DNA from 2 places in the Vibrio sp. J502 genome. Region 2 is predicted to be linked to the other one. Evidence: predicted binding sites of a transcription regulator. Region 2 holds the regulator's gene; the other holds the start of a gene.
What was found. Region 2 encodes PurR, which represses purine synthesis genes. Its sites were predicted from a motif close to TNANGNAAACGTTTNCNTNA; they were not measured.
Positions count from the first base shown of each region.

Region 1 (6,823 bases), 1.1 Mb from region 2:
GCGTTTAGTACAAGGTGATGTGGGCTCAGGGAAAACCTTGGTCGCGGCATTAGCCGCCGCACGAGCTATCGAACATGGCTATCAAGTAGCATTAATGGCACCGACGGAATTGCTGGCCGAGCAGCACGCGATTAACTTTGCCAACTGGTTTGAAGCAATGGGCATCCAAGTCGGCTGGCTGGCGGGTAAATTAAAAGGCAAAGCGAAAGAAACAGAACTGGCTCGCATTGCCAGCGGTGAGGCAAAAATGATAGTGGGTACTCACGCTCTTTTTCAAGAACAAGTTGAATTTCATCACCTTGCGCTCGTCATCATTGATGAACAACACCGCTTTGGCGTCCACCAGCGTTTAGAACTGCGTGAGAAAGGAGCGAAGCAAGGCGCGTATCCGCACCAGTTGATCATGACCGCAACGCCGATCCCACGAACTTTAGCGATGACTGCTTACGCTGATTTAGAAACCTCCGTTATTGATGAACTGCCACCGGGACGAACGCCCATTCAAACTGTCGCAATCCCAGATACAAAGCGTGATGATATCGTCGAGCGCGTACGTCATGCCTGTTTGAGTGAAGGAAAACAGGCTTATTGGGTCTGTACTTTGATTGATGAGTCTGAGGTGCTAGAAGCACAAGCCGCCGCCGACACAGCGCAAGAGCTACAACGCACTCTGCCCGATGTCAAAATCGGTTTGGTGCATGGTCGAATGAAGCCAAGCGAAAAACAAGCGGTGATGCAAGCCTTTAAAAATAATGAACTGCACTTGCTGGTTGCCACAACGGTGATTGAGGTTGGCGTTGACGTGCCGAATGCGAGCTTGATGATCATCGAAAACCCTGAGCGTTTGGGCTTAGCACAGTTGCACCAATTACGCGGCCGCGTAGGGCGAGGCTCTGTCGCCAGCCATTGCGTATTGCTCTACCATGCGCCGCTATCGAAAACCGCGCAAAAACGCTTGGGTGTACTACGTGAGAGCAATGACGGTTTTGTGATTGCCCAACGAGACTTAGAAATTCGCGGTCCGGGTGAGCTGCTTGGTACCAAACAGACCGGCCTCGCGGATTTCAAAATTGCGGATTTAGTCCGTGACCAACGTTTAATTCCTGAAGTACAGCGCATTGCTCGCTACTTACACGACCATTATCCAAGCCACGCGACCGCCATTATCGATCGCTGGTTAGGAGAGAAGGACATCTACGCCAAAGCATAAGATTGTTCGTTCTGTATTCCCCTCTCCCTTACACAGCAAAAGCAAACGTTTGCTTTCTTGCGTAAACCCTCTATAATTTCGCCAATTTTTTTAGTGAACTACTCACTTATCCAGTCCGAGCAGATTCTGATTAACAGCAATCACAGATGACGTGTCTGCTCCACTTAGTGCTCCCACTCAGCGAACGCTAAGACAACAACGCACCATTAGGAAAACAGTATGACTATCCACAACGCTTCGCGTAAGTCTGATTTGGTTTATCAACTCAACGATAGGCCACCGCTACCCCAAACCATTTTCGCCGCTTTACAACATTTGCTAGCCATGTTTGTTGCGGTCATCACCCCTTCGCTCATTATTTGCCAAACACTTGGTGTTTCTGCCGAACAGACTAACACCATCATCAGCATGTCGCTGTTTGCATCTGGCTTATCCTCCTTTATCCAGATCCGCACCATTGGCCCGATTGGCTCCGGTTTACTTTCTATCCAAGGCACCAGTTTTAACTTTCTTGGGCCAATTATTGGCGCAGGCTTGTCATTAAAAGCGGGTGGTGCAGATATCAGCACTATGATGGCGGCGATCTTTGGCACCATTTTAGTCGCTTCTTTTGCTGAAATCCTATTATCACGAGTGCTGCAATACGCGCGCCGCGTGATCACGCCGCTGGTGTCGGGCATTGTGGTTACCCTGATAGGCTTAACACTGGTACAAGTTGGTTTAGTTTCTATGGGTGGCGGCTATGCTGCGCTCAGCGATGGCACTTTTGGCAGCTTAGACAAACTGGCGCTGGCGGGAACCGTGCTTGGACTTATCGTGCTGCTCAACCGCTCAAGTAACCCATACATTCGCGTAGCATCGATTGTGATTGCGATGTTCGTTGGTTATATCATGGCCTACTTGATGGGGATGGTGAACACTGATTCACTGAGTGAAACCGCCCTGATTGCCCTACCAATACCTATGCAGTTTGGTTTAGGTTTTGATTGGTCACTCTTTATTCCTCTGGTACTGATTTTCTTGATCACCGCATTGGAAGCGATTGGTGATATCACCGCCACTTCTGAAGTGTCGGGCGAGCCTGTCAAAGGGCCGATTTACATGAAGCGTATTAAAGGTGGTGTGCTGGCTGATGGTTTGAACTCCGCGCTGGCGGCGATCTTTAACAGTTTTCCCAACTCGACCTTTAGCCAAAACAATGGCGTAATTATGCTCACCGGGGTTGCCAGCCGTTATGTGGGTTACTTTATTTCCGCCATGTTGGTGTTGCTCGGCCTGTTCCCAGGCGTGGCAAGCTTTGTACAATTGATTCCTGAACCGGTACTTGGCGGTGCAACCATCGTCATGTTCGGCACCATTGCAGCCGCGGGTGTGCGTATTATTTCCCGTGTGGATCTCGACCGCCGCGCGATTTTAATCATGGCGCTATCGTTTTCGATGGGGTTAGGCATTGCGCAAAAGCCAGAGATTCTGCAATTTATGCCTGAGTTCATTAAGAGCATTTTTTCATCCGGCGTAGCGGCTGGCGGTATCACCGCAATTTTGCTCAACTTGCTGCTGCCAGAAAAATTGCCACGCGAAGAAGAAGAACTCGAAGAGATCAAAACCAACTGATCGCATGGATGTGCCCAAAAACTTCGGTCAGTAACCGAAAGGGCATAAACCGTAAACACAATGGGCTCAACTGAGCCCATTGTGTTATTTAGTTACGAAGCTTATTTGGTCGGAAAGCTCAGTTGCGCTTTGAGGCCACCTTCACTGCGGTTACTCACCACAACGCTGCCATGATGCTGGCTCACAATCCGTTTCACTATCGCCAAACCAAGCCCTGTACCTTCACTGCCGCGCGCGGTATCACCACGCGTAAAAGGTTCAAACACTTTACTCACTTGGCTAGGATCAATACCCGGGCCATTATCCTCCACACAAACCCAAGCCATTTTGTTATCTGCGGTACTGCCCGTACTCACCTTAACCCAACCATTACCATAACGAATGGCGTTCACCACTAAGTTGCTCACCGCGCGTTTAATGGCGATCGCATTGCCAAAGGCTGGCTGCATTGGTAAATGCAGCGCGACATCGATTTTGATCTCATAACCCCCTTCGGCAGTGGCGACATCATTGGCGATCTCATTGAGATCAACGGCGGTAAAGGTCTGTTTATTGACGGGTTTAAGGTAGTCCATAAACTGACTGATGATCTCGTTACACTCTTCCGTATCACTGATGATCCCTTCGGCGAGATAACTCTCTTCTGGAGACATCATTTCCGTGGCTAAGCGAATACGAGTCAGCGGCGTACGTAAGTCGTGGCTGATCCCCGCCATCAATAATGAGCGATCCTCTTCAAGTGCTTGGATCCCTTTCGACATTTGATTAAACGCCAACGTCACCGCGCGAATTTCAGAAGCGCCTTTGAGTGGCAATGGTGGCGGGTTCTCACCTCGGCCAACGGCTTTGGCGGCTTTTTCTAAGGCAATTAAAGGACGATTTTGCAGACGAATAAACAGCCATCCCCCTAAGACGATCAATAACGCCATCACCAAACTATTGTGAAATAGTGGCGCAAAATCCTCTTTTTGCAGCTCAGAGAGAGGGATGCGTATTAATGACCCCGGAAAAGAGTCCACTTTCATCCATAAAATATAACTCTCTTTACCCAAAATCATCCGCACATCGGTCGGCGAGCCGAGCTCATTGCTCATCTCCTCGCTCATCAAATCAATGCTGATGGCATCGTGATACTCTTGGGCCATCTCACTCTCTTCACCATGAATAGTGACACCCAACTGTTCTAACACTCGGCGGCGCTGTAAGGCGTCCATTCCCAGCTTCGATGTATTGTTCGCCGCATCATCCAGCATTAGGTTGATCTCATGGCCCAAAATCTTATTGAACTGCTGCAAACTGGGCATCAAAGCATAGTTAAATACGGCGTAATAAGAATACACTTGGCTGGCGATCAGCAATGAAAAGAAGAGCAAAATCGATTGAGTAAAGGAACTGCGAATGCGCATAGGAAAACCCGCTATGAACGTACTATCAAAAAGGCGACAAAAAAGCTCCTGTGGGTTAACCGACAGGAGCTGATTGAAATTTAAGACTCTTTACCATCTGGAACGAAGACGTAACCTAAGCCCCACACCGTTTGTATGTAGCGTGGTTTGCTTGGATCCACTTCAAGCATGCGACGTAAACGCGAGATTTGCACATCAATCGAGCGCTCCATTGCGGAGTATTCACGCCCTCTTGCCATATTCATCAACTTATCGCGCGACATTGGCTCACGCGCATTGGTGACTAGGGTCTTCAATACGGCAAATTCACCGGAAGTGAGCGGCATCGGCTCATCGCCACGGAACATTTCGCGGGTACCTAAATTCAGGCGAAACTCACCAAATTCAACCACCGACTCTTCAGCACTTGGCGCGCCAGGGGCTTCAATCACTTGGCGACGTAGCACGGCTTTGATTCGCGCCAGTAGTTCACGCGGGTTAAACGGTTTGGGCAGGTAATCATCCGCACCCACCTCCAAGCCAACAATACGATCCACTTCGTCGCCTTTGGCGGTCAGCATTAAAATCGGCAACATGTTATTGGCGTTACGCAAGCGGCGGCAAATAGACAAACCATCTTCACCCGGCAACATCAAATCAAGCACCATTAGGTGGAAGTTTTCACGAGTGAGCAGGCGATCCATCTGTTCGCTATTGGCGACACTACGCACCAGAAAACCTTGCTCTGACAAGTAACGCTCAAGCAATGCACGTAAACGCGCATCATCATCCACCACTAAAATTTTATAGTTTTCTTGCATCTGAGATCCCACCTAATTCTGAGCTTCAGCCAATATCAAACCGAGCGAGTAAAATGTAACACCGTTGCGGCTAAAATCATGCAAAGAATTGTTAACGTTTATGTCTTTTGTCGCGCTTCGTTGTTAGACACTAAGCGGATGACATCGTTTGTCAGTTCGGCTCTTTATCAAAGCGGCCAAAACGATAGCGATAGCCTAAACCAAAGGCAATATCGGTGCTGTTGTTGGCATTAAACATATTTTCGACCACAGTAACTTCAATCGCTGAATGGCTCATTTGATAACGATACCCCAAAATAAACTCGGTCGATGGTTTAGAAAAGTCATCCTCCCCCGTTGAAAGGCCTTGATAGAATGAGACCTGCCCAATCAGATAATGGCGTTCTAACCACTGATATCGATAACTGGTACCCATCGACCAAGTACTCGAATGATACTGTGTTTGGCCTGGTACATTGGTCGGGTTGCGAAAGGTGATAGCCAACAGCGTATCAAGTGCATGCTTACCTCTTCGGTAGCCATAATTAAGCTGCACCGCTTGTTCAAACTCGGATAGGTTGAATATTCCATGGTGTGGATCGTTGTAATAGAGTGAAACTCCCAATGACAAACCGTGATGAGGCTTATCCACCAGCTGGTACTGTAAATAGCTGGTCAACGCACGACTCAATGTCCGCCCACGCCGAGGGGATGGGAAGAGAAAAGAGAATAAACCAACAAATGCACTTACACTCCGTCATGCATACTCTCCGGCCAAAGCAACCTTTTGAATATATTAGACAATCATTAACGCTTAGTGAGTGACCATATCCCTTAATGATGATCTACCGTACACATTAAGTGTATGCGCTAATTCAGAAATATCATGAGATAGTGCTAACTTTTTCCGCAAGCTAGGGCGTTTTCAAATTCGGATTATCAAATTTTTTTTGAAAATGAATTAAGCAAGAGGCGGTTTCTTGTTTGGACTCAGTCCGTTATCTTAGCGCCATCTCGAATGTTATCTTCCCTAGGAGGGAAAAATGAATATTGTTCAAGCATCGCAAGCGCGCTATTCCACCAAAGCGTTTGACACCAACCGTAAACTGACTGAACAGCAAGTCGCTGATATTAAAGAACTGGTACGCATGAGCGCCTCTAGCGTCAATTCGCAGCCTTGGCATTTTATTTTGGCGGCTAGCGAGGAAGGCAAAACGCGTATCGCCAAAGCGGCGCAAGGTCAATTTTCCTTTAACGAACGCAAAATTTTGGATGCGTCTCACGTGATGGTGTTTTGCGCCAAAACCGATATTGATGATAACTACTTATTGGCACTGCTGGAAAACGAAGAGAAAGATGGCCGCTTTGCCAATGAAGAAGCCAAAACAGGCATGCACGGCGGACGCAGCTATTTTGTTAACTTGCATCGAGAAACGCTCAATGACGCCGAACACTGGATGCAAAAACAAGTTTATTTAAATGTTGGAACACTGCTGCTCGGAGCGGCTGCGATGGGCATTGATGCTGTCCCCATTGAAGGATTTGATGCCGAGGTGCTCAACCAAGAGTTTGGCCTGACTGAAAAAGGGTTCACCAGCTTAGTGATTGTACCGCTCGGTTACCACAGCGAAGAAGATTTTAACGCCAAGCTGCCGAAATCTCGCTGGCCAGAGCAAACCGTCTTTACTGAGTTATAAGCCATGATCCACTTATTAGCCGAAATCAAAGCCCTTCCCGACTCAATAGAGCGAGTGCAAGCTATGCTTGAAGCGCTGCTTGAACCAAGCCGCAACGAAACAGGCTGCTGCCAATAT
Region 1 covers NZ_CP104554.1:2,581,613-2,588,435, forward strand. Annotated here, with positions in the region: gene recG (ATP-dependent DNA helicase RecG) at 1-1,210, shown strand, start outside; gene N5E84_RS11925 (uracil-xanthine permease family protein) at 1,430-2,824, shown strand; gene envZ (two-component system sensor histidine kinase EnvZ) at 2,926-4,230, opposite strand; gene ompR (two-component system response regulator OmpR) at 4,311-5,030, opposite strand; gene N5E84_RS11940 (DUF3187 family protein) at 5,182-5,700, opposite strand; gene N5E84_RS11945 (oxygen-insensitive NAD(P)H-dependent nitroreductase NfsB) at 6,053-6,706, shown strand; gene N5E84_RS11950 (putative quinol monooxygenase) at 6,710-6,823, shown strand, end outside.
Region 1: the regulator PurR is predicted to act here: its motif matches at 1,248-1,267, upstream of N5E84_RS11925 (uracil-xanthine permease family protein).

Region 2 (6,823 bases):
ATCGTCTGTTTGCTTACATTGTGATGCCACAACGCAACCAAAAAGAGTCACGGCATCTTTTTATTCGAGAAGCGAAGAAGCTGTGCCAAAAAGAGTTTAAACGCTGGTTTATGCTGACTTCCGAAGTCAATCCTCTGATGAAATGTTTCAAAGAGAAAGAGCTGCCAATTCCCACTCTTTATCTTATGGGAGAGAGAGACTATATGTTCATTCAACCCGTTAAAGACATGGTGGCAATGCATAGACAAAGTGTGTTATTAGAAATCCCAGATTGCGGCCACGTGTGTAATGTTGAACAATCTGAGATGTTTAACCACCACTCAATTGAGTTCATCCGCCAGCATCAGACTCGTTAGTCTGAATCTAAACAACCGCAGTACCAGCAGGCTGCGGCCCATTTTCCTCGTTGCACTGTCCACAAACCCAGTTAGGTTCTTCGTTTATCTCTTCTATCTGATAGGCCAATAATTGTGCTTGAGCCTCGGCGATTTGAGCTTCATCCAACAGCCATATATAGGGCAAGGTTTCTTCTGAAAAAGGGAGCTCTCCACCTAAGCCGTATAAGTTATCGCCTCTCACTTCACAGCGAATATTGAATTGCTGTAAATACTGACAAACTATATATGCCTCTATCGGGTGGTTTGAAACACAAATTTTCATCATTATTCACTTCAGGCGGATGTTGGGTTTTTGTTCAATCTGGCCATAATCCACTTGGTGAGAATAGGAAAAAGACCTAATAGAGCAAATGAAAGCAAAACCGAAGGAGATACAATACCGGATAAGCTTTCAATTTCAGCTAGTTGAGTACCAGCATTCAGATAAACGGCAGTGCCGGGCAGCATACCGAGTTGGCTAATCAGGTAAAAGCGAGCGGTTGATATGGGTGTTAGGCCCATCAATAAATTAATCAAGAAAAAAGGGAAAACCGGAATTAAGCGCAGTGAGAATAGATAAAATGCCCCATCTTTTGCAACGCCTTGATTAATCGTTTGCAGCTTTTGACCAAATTTTGTTTGAATCCATTCACGCAGTAAGAAACGGCTACTCAAAAAGGCGATAGTTGCGCCTATGGTGCTGGCAAAGGAGACAAGCAGTAAGCTAGTCCAAAAACCAAACAGCGCAGCACCCAGTAACGTGACGACCGCCGCTCCTGGGATAGAGAAAGCGGTGAGCACAATATAGAGTGAAAAATAGATCAAAGCAGCGCCGATCTCGTTTTGGCTAATGTATTCGTTTAATAGCATTTGCTGTGCTTTGGCATTATCTAACGTTAGATAGTGGCCAAAATTTACAATCAAAAAGACAATAAAGGCAAATAAAGCCAAGCCTAAGAGAAGTTTTTTATTCATGGTATTCCTCAAAACGACATATTTTACTAGATATAGTGAAGAAGACAGAGGAAGTCGAATTTATATTTCAAAACGGGATGAAAAAAACGCCCGCATGGTGATACGAGCGTATTTGATTATTTAATCGAGATATTTATTTACTCGGAGGTTAAAGGCTTTTAGCTAATTCATCGCGTCGAGATTGTGGGATAACCGACCAATGCTTGCCTTCAATCGCACCTTCAAGGGCCCATAGCAATTCAAGACTGATTGAAGAAGAATGGGTTTGCTGAATCGCTTTATAGGCTTCCAAAGCCCCCTTTGTATGCAAATCCGTTACAGATTCTATCCCTGCTTTCTTAAGCATACGTTCGGTGGCGAGTCGAAGGTTCGGGAGATCTTTTAGGCGTTCTGGCTTCGTTTGGGCTTGAACTTCTCGTTCTTGTTTGGCGATTTCGAGTGCGACAGCAGCATCTCGTAAAATAAGCGAAGGGTTTTCCCAACAATTGTCAGGTAATGCGAAGTATTTTGTGACGACAGGGAACCCACGTTTTTTATAGATATAGGGCTCATAGCCTTGCTCTTTAAAGCGAGAGGTTGATAGATCGTCTGCGCGAATATGAAGTTTATCGTTTACGACCAAAGCAAACATGGTGTCATCGACAAAAATGCCGAAGCCGCCAAACATTGAACGAGACTTAACGCGTCCAAGTTGTTCGAAGAGTCGCATTGAATCTTTAAGTACTGGTTTATCCATGCTGTAAATTCTCGGTGTATGGGAAAAACGCCACCAAAATCAGGTCCGAGAGATTAGCAAACTTATGCAGAAAGAGTGTCAGTAAGGGGTAAACTTAACGTTTGCATATTTGCCATCGGCAACCCCGCTACCTACCGAATAGTCGGTTTAGGCCGGAGGCTTTGCGTCCCATCTTTTCAAATGGTTTGCCCTGTGCGTGACTTCTAATAGTAAGAATATATAAATTTTTGGATGAGCATCACGTTTATTTATTATTTGCGTGATGCTCATTCCAAATTTACTATTATTTAATACGGCGTTCTGTCTCGAATATAGGAAAATCCCTAAAATTGACATTTGTCGCTTGCTTTAAATAATGACACTATTTCGTTATGTTTTTTACTGTGTTGCGTTCAACAATCTCGGGATGCATCTCAAACACACGACGTTCATGCTCTTTGTCTTTAATGCGTTCCAATAGGATTTCAAAGGCGTTTTTCCCTACTCGTCGTTTTGGCTGGTGAACCGTGGTTAACGGTGGCGAGAAATATTCAGCAAGTTCAATATTGTCATAACCAATAACAGACATGTCATCAGGAATACGGATGCCTTTTTGTTGCAAGCGACTCATTAAACCGAGAGCCATTGTATCGTTAAAGCAAAAAACAGCCGTTGGGCGCTTGTCCATGGCGGCGATCTTGTCGGCGGCGAGAACCGCCGTATCACATTCGAAATTACCTTCTAAAATCCAATCGTCATGCGCTTTAAGGCCTGCTTCGGCAAGCGCACGCTTAAACCCTTGAATTCGCTCTTGGCACGCCGCTTTTTCGAAGTGTCCACTTAAGCAAGCAATGTCAGTATGTCCATGATCAATAAGGTATTTGGTCGCGAGATATCCGCCTTCCTCTGAGTTATCAATAATTTTATCGGCTTGAGAACTTTCAGGGCCCCAGTCCATGATAACTTTCGGAATGTCTGAATGACGATCAAGCATCTCAAGCAGTTCTTGGGTGAGGTCCGAGCACATGACCAACATACCATCGACACGTTTTTCCGCTAGCATGCGGATGTAGTCGCGTTGCTTCTCGTAAATACCGCCGGTATTGCACAAAATAAGTGTGTAGCCTTGGCGGTAGCAGTAGCTTTCAACACCATCGATAACCTCAGAAAAAAATAAGTTTGTCGATTGGGTCACTAACATACCAATGGTACGGGTGGTGTTGCATTTTAAGCTGCGAGCGACTGCACTTGGTGCATAGTTAAGCTCTGATACCGCTTCCATCACTCGTTCTTGGGTTGCTTCAGCCACAAAGCGAGTTTTATTGATTACATGCGATACCGTGGTGGTTGATACGCCCGCTAAGCGTGCAACGTCTTTAATCGTAGCCATAAATTCTCTGTCCTGTCGATAACTGCTGAAAGTGATAGTCACGAAGAGCAATTCAGCGGTATTAGGCCTACCAGTGTCATATTGAAGCCTGAAAGTAGTAAAAACACAAAAACCGCCTCTAATCAGCGGTTGCATCTTAAATTCATTTTTTATCGTTTGCGGTCAAGATTCTAGTCCGCAAATGTCCATCAAGCAACGAAAAATCCACCGAATAAATCAGTCAACAGTCACAATTGACCGATTTAGTAATTGGTATTAACCAGGTTATCTCACTGGTTTGATAAATAGTCGCGGTCTAAGTGAAGAAACGCGACCAACAATTCGCTTGCGGCACCGTAAAAACCAAATTGATCAATCTGTTGGCAGCGAAGATGGAATTGTGGGATCCAAGAGAGCAAATGTTGTTCAATAAAATCACACTGCTGTGTAAAGGCTTGTTCAAGGTGTGTCTCTTGTTCAAGCTCATTGGAGCGAATGATCAAGTTACCTAAGAAATCCAGTTCAATCGCAATGTGGTCGGCGGGTTCGTTGAGTGTATCGTTGACTGCAATGTGATGGGCTGCCATCAAATCCGACATTGCTCTGGCTGGTTCGTCATTGAGCAACCTTGATTTTCCAATGTAAATTGAGGCATAGGGTAGCGCGGACTCCTTATTGGATTTTAAAAAAAGATCACAGAAATCGGCTGCGAGCTCAAGCTGTGCGTCTTCTTTGTCTTGCAATCGGTTCAGTGCATCAACTAATTTATCAATGGCAGGTTTAAGTGTCGCGTTTTCTGCTAATCCTGAAAGAAATGTGCGAATAGCGGGCGTATAGTATTGCTCTAATTCATGCTCCGAAAGTTCTTTCACAAATAAGCTCGAAAGCCACCAATAAATCTCGGCACGCTGTTCATTAAAAGCTTTGATGTCTTGCATGGTATTGGCTCTCCAAGGGGGTGGTTTTGCGAAAATCGTTTTTAAAAAGTAATTGATCTAAGTGTAACTAATAAAAATGAATAGCAGTCGCTAAGAAAATGAAAAAATATGAGTGATTTTTTCATTAAGTTAATGGATGTCTGGAAGGTTGTTTTGAATCAATAAACTCTCATCTTTCTTAATTTTAAAAGTGATACGACTAGAATTATGACTATTTATGAATAGAATGGCTTTGTACAGAATCTCGAGCCGAGGTTTGAACATTTCTATAGAGTAAAGTGGTGTAAATGAGCTATCACGTATTAGTAGTTGAAGATGATGCAGTCACTCGCAGCAAGCTAGCTGGATACTTTCAAAGCGAAGGTTATATGGTAACGCAAGTGGAAAGCGGTACTCAGATGAGAGATGCTTTGAAAAACAGCGCGATAGATCTGATTATGCTAGACATTAATTTACCCGGTGAAGATGGTTTAATGTTAACGCGTGAGCTACGCAGCCAATCTGATATTGGCATCATATTAGTGACAGGGCGCACGGATAGCATTGATAAGATTGTTGGTCTTGAAATGGGGGCCGATGATTACGTAACGAAACCTTTTGAATTGCGCGAGTTGCTGGTGAGAGTGAAAAACTTGCTGTGGCGGATCTCGACCGCAAAAAACAAACTGAACGAAGAGAGCGGTGTATCTCACAATACGAATTTAGTGCGCTTTAGCGAGTGGACCTTTGATATCCAGCGCCGAGCGCTGAGCCGTAATGGTGAGCCCGTAAAACTGACCAAAGCGGAATATGAGCTATTAGTTGCCTTGTCGTCATATCCGAATCAAGTCCTTAGCCGTGAACGTATTTTAAATATGATCAGCCATCGTGTGGATGCACCTAACGATCGAACGATTGATGTACTGATTCGACGCATGAGGGCGAAGATGGAGTTTGATCCCAAGAATCCGCAAATCTTTGTGACTGTGCACGGTGAAGGTTATATGTTCGCTGGTGATTAGCTGAGTGGTCGCGTGTGTAAAATTGGCGTTGGGCCGTGCCTTTTTATTCCCATGATTTTTTGTAGCCGCGATTATCAAGAAAAACGGAGCACATAAGTGGCTCCGTTTTGGGTTGAATACAATTGCTAATTGCTATTGATGTCCAATTCTGTATCGCCATGCCCGGAGGCCCAATCACGTAAGTCTTGCCACAGCAGCCCTAACGTTTCATACCAGTAACGCTCGGTTTGTTCTAAATAACGCGCTCGAGGAGCGTATTTTTCCCAAGGTTGCTCAATATTCGTTTGCGCTAAGAAATTGGTTGGCGCAGGTATTGGGTCAATACCTGCAGAATTAAACTCTTTTAACGCTCTTTCCATATGACTGGCTGACGTTACCAAAACCAGCCTACGCTGTTGAACAAAGGCGGCGGCTTGTCGTGCTTCTTCCCAAGTATCTTTAGCTGTTTCTAGCAAAATAATATCGGATTTATTCACTCCAAGCGCGAGTGCCACCACGGCTAGCATGCGCGCATGGCTAAATTCCGACCCGCCAGAGTAGCCTGATAAAATCAACTTTGAGCCGGGGTACATACGCATGACACGTATGCCTTCGTTTAGGCGTACCAACGCAGTGCGGCTGAGTTCCGAGGTCGGTGGTATTTGGTCATCCACTACGTGGCCGCTGCCTAAAACCATCACATAATCGATGGTGCCATCAACGGGGAGAAAAGCCGAGTATTGTCTTTCCAAAGGCATTAGCATGCGCGTTGCAAAGGGTTGGAAAGAGATAAGAAATATCCCCACTAAAGAGAAGAGGACAAACATACAGCCAGTCTTACGTCTGACGGTGAACATTATGAGCATTAATCCGACAAAACCGAGGATTAGCATTGCCGGAAGAGGCATTAATAATGAGGAAATAACTTTTTTCAGCTCAAACATATACAAAATAGTCCGAAAAAACACCACTTGATAATAAAAAGGAACAAAGCCCCTTTATTCCTGCCATTCCTATGACAGAATAGCAGCACGATTCGCTATCATAACTCAAGCCACTGTGACTGAAGACCGGAATTTCGACGATATTGCCCACAAATTTGCAAAAAACATATACGGCTCTGACAAAGGTGAAATTCGTCAAGTCATTGTTTGGCAAGATCTTGAGCAACTGCTCGCTTTGTTGAGCAACCACCCAAAACCTTTGCAAGTGCTTGATGCTGGCGGCGGTTTGGCACAAATGTCACAAAAAATAGCCAAGCTGGGACACCAAATCACGCTGTGTGATTTATCCTCGGAAATGCTTCAACTTGCGGAACAAGAGATCCGCAAAAATGGTCTGCTTGAGCAGTATCGGTTGGTACATTCCCCCGTGCAATCCATCCAATCGCACCTTAGTGCGCCAGTGGATGTGTTGTTGTTTCACGCGGTGATGGAATGGTTAGCCGAACCAAAACCCGCATTGCAGAA
Region 2 covers NZ_CP104554.1:1,457,437-1,464,259, reverse strand. Annotated here, with positions in the region: gene N5E84_RS06845 (alpha/beta fold hydrolase) at 1-356, shown strand, start outside; gene N5E84_RS06840 (putative signal transducing protein) at 364-663, opposite strand; gene N5E84_RS06835 (TVP38/TMEM64 family protein) at 672-1,352, opposite strand; gene N5E84_RS06830 (TfoX/Sxy family DNA transformation protein) at 1,501-2,088, opposite strand; cyclic di-GMP riboswitch class I at 2,203-2,288, opposite strand; gene purR (HTH-type transcriptional repressor PurR) at 2,450-3,457, opposite strand; gene torD (molecular chaperone TorD) at 3,727-4,374, opposite strand; gene torR (two-component system response regulator TorR) at 4,662-5,375, shown strand; gene elyC (envelope biogenesis factor ElyC) at 5,501-6,325, opposite strand; gene cmoM (tRNA uridine 5-oxyacetic acid(34) methyltransferase CmoM) at 6,414-6,823, shown strand, end outside.